2 regions of the Dorea sp. 210702-DFI.3.125 genome follow, and region 1 is predicted to be linked to the other one. Evidence: predicted binding sites of a transcription regulator. Region 1 holds the regulator's gene; the other holds the start of a gene.
The links. Region 1 encodes Rex, which represses fermentation and respiration genes when NADH is low (regulators of the CRP and FNR family bind a similar motif). Its sites were predicted from a motif close to ATTGTTAANTANTTAACAAT; they were not measured.
Positions count from the first base shown of each region.

Region 2: LI164_RS01070 (acyl-CoA carboxylase subunit beta) is a predicted target of Rex. The motif match lies at 1,697-1,716, and genes of this name have one in related genera.

Region 1 covers NZ_JAJCNF010000001.1:70,368-73,588, forward strand. The annotation lists gene LI164_RS00320 (ABC-F family ATP-binding cassette domain-containing protein) at 1-1,334, opposite strand, end outside; gene LI164_RS00325 (redox-sensing transcriptional repressor Rex) at 1,537-2,178, shown strand; gene LI164_RS00330 (NAD(P)H-hydrate dehydratase) at 2,259-3,221, shown strand, end outside.
Region 2 covers NZ_JAJCNF010000001.1:221,571-224,791, forward strand. The annotation lists gene LI164_RS01065 (OadG family transporter subunit) at 1-140, opposite strand, end outside; gene LI164_RS01070 (acyl-CoA carboxylase subunit beta) at 155-1,594, opposite strand; gene LI164_RS01075 (2-isopropylmalate synthase) at 1,807-3,221, opposite strand, start outside.

The DNA.
Region 1 (3,221 bases):
AAGTCACTAATAAGTTTAAATACATCATCTCCGGTAAATAAAAATGCTGCCAGCACTTTACGGATCTGCGTGTTATTAAGATTAGGATAGTCGTCGGAAATCTCCTGGAAAATAGTTTTTTCCATGTGTAGAACGTGGTGTTCCTGATCGTAGTAACCAATCTTTACATTAGAACCGAGACGGAAACTTCCAGAATCAGCTTTGAGTACCTGATTTAAAATCTTAAGGATTGTTGTTTTTCCGGTTCCATTATCTCCGATGATCGCGACATGTTCCCCACGCTTGATTTCGAAGCTGACATCTTCAAATAAAATCTGTGGTGGAAATGCTTTGCTTAAATGCTCGACACTTAAGACATCATTACCGCTGACACAGGAAGGTTCCAGTGTTAAATGCATATCTGTATGTAGTTCCATCGGTTTTTCAACCGGGGTCATCTTATCCAGCATCTTTTCACGGCTTTCTGCACGCTTGATGGATTTTTCGCGGTTGAAGGAGCGGAGCTTTTCAATGACCGCTTCCTGATGCTTAATTTCCTGCTGCTGGTTCAGATACTCTTTCATTCTGGCTTCACGGAGCATTTCTTTTTTTTGGGCGTAATCTGTATAATTGCCCATGAAAGTGGTAAGCTTGCCAAGTTCAATCTCGACGACTTTTGTTACAACCCGGTTCAGGAAATACCGGTCATGAGAGACAATCAGTACTGCACCGGGATAATTCAGAAGATAAGTTTCCAGCCATGAGATGGAATTTAAATCCAAATGGTTGGTTGGCTCGTCCAAAAGCAGAATATCTGGCTTTGTGAGGAGCAGTTTTCCGAGAGAAACACGGGTTTTCTGACCTCCGGATAAAGTTGCAACCGGTTTTGCGAATTCTTCTTCTGTAAATCCCAGTCCTTTTAAAACACCAGTGATTTCACTTTCGCAGGCGTATCCATTTTCACGTTCGAATGCTGCTGTGAGCCGCTGGTATGTATTCATACGTTCTTCCAGACGTTCTCCGCTTAAATGCTTCATTTCCTGTTCAATCTCACGAATCTGCCGCTCCATGTCGAGAATATCGGCTTTTGCAGTGCGTACCTCTTGATAGATCGTATGGTCATTATTCATATCCTGATGCTGTGCCAGATATCCCATCGTCTTGCCGCGTGTCAGAACAACATTGCCGCCGTCCGCCTGAATCTCACCAACGATCATCTTAAGAAGTGTTGTCTTTCCAGCACCGTTCGGTCCTACGAGAGCTGCTTTTTCGTGGTCTTCTATATGAAAGGAGCCGCCGGAGACAATTACTTCCTCTCCAAAGGCTTTTTTGATATTGTGACATGCAAGTATCATCCTATCCTCCTTGATAAAATCCTGTGATTTTGAGAAATAAAGATGCCGCAGGGCTGCGTCCGGCGCTGCGACCGCATAATTTTGGCATCATCTTATACTATTATAACGAAAATACTACAAAAAACAACTAAAAAGTTTGACATTATACTAACGATTGCCTATAATAATGAGTAGAAATTTTTGAAGGAAGGAGGTGCGGATCATGCAAAACAGGGGAATTTCACAGGCAGTTATCCGTAGATTACCCAGATATTATAGATACCTTGGGGAGCTGATCGAGCAGGGAGTAGAACGAATCTCTTCCAATGAGCTTAGTAAAAGAATGAAAGTAACAGCTTCCCAGATTCGTCAGGATCTTAATAATTTTGGCGGATTCGGGCAACAGGGGTATGGCTATAATGTAAAATATCTGTACTCAGAAATCGGAAAAATTCTTGGATTGGAACAGGATCATAATATTATTATTATTGGTGCTGGTAATTTGGGGCGTGCACTTGCGAACTATGCATCATTTGAAAAGCGGGGATTTATCTTAAAAGGATTGTTTGATATCAATCCGGAGCTTGACGGGCAAGAAGTTCGTGGTGTTCCAATTCAGATGATGGACGAGCTTCCGAAATTTGTAGATGAGAACAGTATCGATATTGCAGCATTGACGATTCCAAAGGATGAGTCAATCAAAGTCGCAAAATTTCTGGCAGATCACAATGTTCACGGAATATGGAATTTTGCACATACAGATCTGAATCTTCCGGAAAGTGTGATTGTTGAGAATGTACATTTATCCGAGAGTCTGATGAGGCTGTCATATAATATATGCCGCTACAAGGAAGAACATAATTAAGGAGATAACGTGTAAAGACAGGTTTGTTCAGATTGCATCCTGGCTTTGCACGTTTCTTTCTATCAGGAGGAATCAAAACTATGAGATATTTGCCAGATGCTAAACAGATGAAAACGGCAGATTCATTTACGATAAATGAACTTAAAATCCCGTCCCTGGAACTTATGGAACGGGCTGCCAGAGCATGTGTAGATCACATTAAAGACTGGAAAATTAATTTAAATAAAATATGTGTCCTCTGTGGTTCTGGAAATAATGGCGGGGACGGCTTTGCGATTGCCAGAATGTTTGCATGGGAAGGGTGTGACGTAACAGCAGTTCTGGTCGGAAACAGAGATCACTGCACACCAGAGACTGCCCATCAGATAGAACAGTTGAAAAATACAGGAGCACAGTTTAAGGAGCGGTTTGAGCAAGAAGCATTTGAAAGTGAACCGTATACTTTAATTATCGATGCAATTTTTGGAGTTGGACTTTGCCGGGAGGTTGGAGGCAGATATGCACAGATTATAGAGTGTGTGAATCAGTCTGATGCAGTCCGTATGTCCGTGGATATTCCTTCCGGAATTTGCGCAACTACAGGAAATGTATTAGGAACTGCAGTGCGTGCAGACTATACTGTGACAATTCAGGAGACGAAAGTTGGTCTTGTACTTGATCCGGGAAGAAGTTATGCAGGAATCTGTGTATCCGAGGATATCGGAATTGTATCACTTCCACTGGAAAGAGATGAGGAAACAGTTTGTACACTGGAGGGCAGTGATTATGCAGCACTTCTTCCGAAACGAAATGCGGACTCCAATAAAGGAACTTACGGAAAGCTTCTTATGATCACCGGAAGCAAAGGTATGTCAGGTGCTGCATATCTTGGCGCACTTGCAGCTTACAGGACAGGTACCGGGCTGGTGCAGATCTATACTGCTAAAGAGAATCTCGTGATCTTACAGAGCCAGATCCCGGAAGCGATCATTACAACTTATGAAAAATATGATGTCAATGAACTACATCGCTTGATCGACTGGGCAGATGTCGTAGCTATAGGT
Region 2 (3,221 bases), 150 kb from region 1:
CAGTAGTTTATCAGAAACTCTGTCTCCTGCTCGATCATTGCCTCATCATATTCCAAAGTAGTCTGTGTCTTACCACATCCTGTCAGGCATACGATTGCGGTCATCATCAGGCAGAGCAATAAGCTAATCTTTTTCTTCACTTTGCCTCACCTCTCTAAACTGTTCCATGCTTTTTCATCGGGCTTTCTTCTCTTTTTGTAAATAACATCTCAAATGCTCCGATGACATATTTTCTAGTGTCAGCAGGCTGGATAATTGTATCTACATAACCTCTTCTTGCTGCGGAAACCGGACTGGACTGAAGCTCGGCATATTCTTTTGCTTTCTCGTTGATTGTCTCAGCATCAGCATCTGCATACATAATTTTTGCTGCAAGATCTGCTTCCATCATTCCGATTTCTGCTGTCGGCCATGCATAGACCATATCAGCACCAAGAGATTTACTGTTCATTGTCACATAAGCACTTCCAAATGCTTTTCCGATTACAACGTTAACTTTTGGTACAGTTGCATTTGCAAATGCATAAGTTAATTTTGCTGCTGCCTTTGCAAGGCTTCTTTCTGCACACATAGTTGCTGCAAATCCTGATACATTCGTCAGTGTAAGAACCGGAATATTAAATGCATCACAGAACTCTACAAATCTGGCTGCTTTTCTTGCGCCTCTTGCAGAAAGTGCTCCATCAAACTCTTCTACAACTTCTGCATTCTCATCATAAACTTTAGATCTGTTCGCAACAGCACCAACTGTCATACCATTCAAACGAATAAAGCCTGTTACCATGTCTTTTGCATGATTCTTCTGAGTCTCAAAGAATACATGATCATCTGCGATTTCAGCAAGGGCTATTGCTGTATCTTCTGTTGCATTTTCAATCTCTGAACATGCACGATTCAGATCATCTGAACATTCTGTGTATGATGCATCTTCCTCATTATTACATGGTAAAATGCTTACTAATGTACGAATCTCTGAAAGAATCTCTTCTTCTGTTCCGACACCATCTACAAGACCTGTCTTTTCACTTTGGAATTTTGCAGAAGATGTATCACATTTATCTACTGTATTTCCTGGAATCGCATTCGGAGAATTTACGAATAACTTCGCATTCTTTTCTTCCATAAATGTAAAATCTGTAAGAGCTGGTACTAAGGACAAGCCTCCGCCACAGGTTCCGAAAATTGCTGTAATCTGTGGAATTACTCCTGATGCAAGTGATTGTTTTAAATATAATGTTCCAAATGCCTCAAGTGCGTCTGTTGCCTCCTGAAGTCTGAGACCTGCACAATCTACAAGTCCAATAACAGGAGCCCCCATCTTCATTGCCATATCATAAATGTTCGCGATCTTTCTGGCATGCATCTCACCAATTGATCCCTTCAATACTGAAGCGTCCTGGCTGTACACATATACCAGATTACCATCGATCACTCCATAACCGGTAATGACACCGTCTGCCGGAGTTTTCTTTTCCTGCATGTTGAAATCTGTTGTTCTGGCTGTTACTGCTCCGCCGATTTCAACAAAGCTGCCTGCATCAAGTAACTGTTCAATGCGATTACCTGCTGCATTTTCTGTTGCCATGTTGCCCATAATTTAGCCCTCCATTTTCTTTATTAAAATATGGTTATACCAAAATTTCGCCGAATTTATTATAACTTTTTTACCGAAAAATGGCAACGCCTACAAGGCATATTTGTTAAGGATTTGACAAATTTTGTTAATTATTTATGACTTTTGTTAAAAATCAAAAAGCGGTTTGGGCAATTAGCTCAAAACCGCTTTTATAGGTCTATAAATTCTGTTTATTTTTCATTTCTAAATTGAATTGGAGTCATATTATATGCCTTTTTGAACAATCGATTGAAATGCTCCACATTCTGATATCCGACAGATAATGCAATATTTTCCACTGTCATATTGCTGCTCTTAAGAAGTGCTCTTGCTTTCTTCATACGGATTTTCTTTACCAGTTCTCCAAATGTGACGCCGGATTTCTCCTTAATGTATTTGGAAATGTATGGTTTAGACAAGAAGAACTTCTCAGCAAGGTCATCTAATGTAATATCAATATAGTTCTCCTGAATATAATTCATAATTTCAATCATACGTGCGTCTTTACATGTATTGGAATTTCCAATCTCTTCCAGCTTATTAACTGCAACTGTGAGTGCCTCAATGGATGCCTTGATAATATCGGCGTCAATTCCAACACCCCAAAATGTCTTTCCTTGGCAGATTATACCAACATATGCAACAGCCTTGGAGGATGATCCTTTTGTCAGAGAATGTTCCTCGTAAAAGCTCAGTTCATAGCTGACGTTGAAATACTGTTTGATTGCATTGCTGACCGCATCCAAACGTCCATTACCCGTTGCGGTGATGGCCTGGCTCTCTTTCTCATGATTGATCGTAACCTCAGCTGTAATTCCATTGACCTGTTTGAAATGACACTCGTCAATATGGAATACCGGTTTTGTATTAATGTAATTATCAGAGAAAATCTGATATACAAGTTCCGGAGTCAGCTCTTTATGTGCACGGTCAGAAATACCTTTCACAAGATATCCGACTTCCTCACGCATCTCTTTTGGAAGATTGATTCCATGGCTCTGTTTCAGAATGTAGTTCACACCACCTTTACCAGACTGGCTGTTGATGCGGATAACATCTGAATCGTATTTTCTTCCAACATCCTGTGGATCGATCGGCAGATATGGAACTGTCCATGTATCGCACTTCTTCTCTTCTCTCCACGCCATTCCTTTTGCAATAGCATCCTGATGTGATCCTGAAAATGCTGTAAATACCAGATCTCCTGCATATGGCTGACGCTCATAGACATGCATTCTTGTCAGTCTCTCATAAGTTTCGCGAATATGGTGCATATCAGTAAAATCAAGCTTTGGATCTACTCCGTGAGAGAACATATTTAAACCTAATGTCACAATATCTACATTACCGGTACGCTCTCCATTTCCAAATAATGTACCTTCGATACGGTCAGCTCCTGCCAGAATTCCAAGTTCCGCAGTTGCAACACCACAACCACGGTCATTGTGTGGATGAAGGCTTAATACAACATTATCTCTGTATTTCAGATTTTTATCTACATACTCTAACTGGCATGCAAATACATGTGGGATCGCATTTTCAACGGTTGTCGGAATATTGATGATTGCCTTGTTGTCCGCACTTGGTTTCCATACGTCCAAGACTG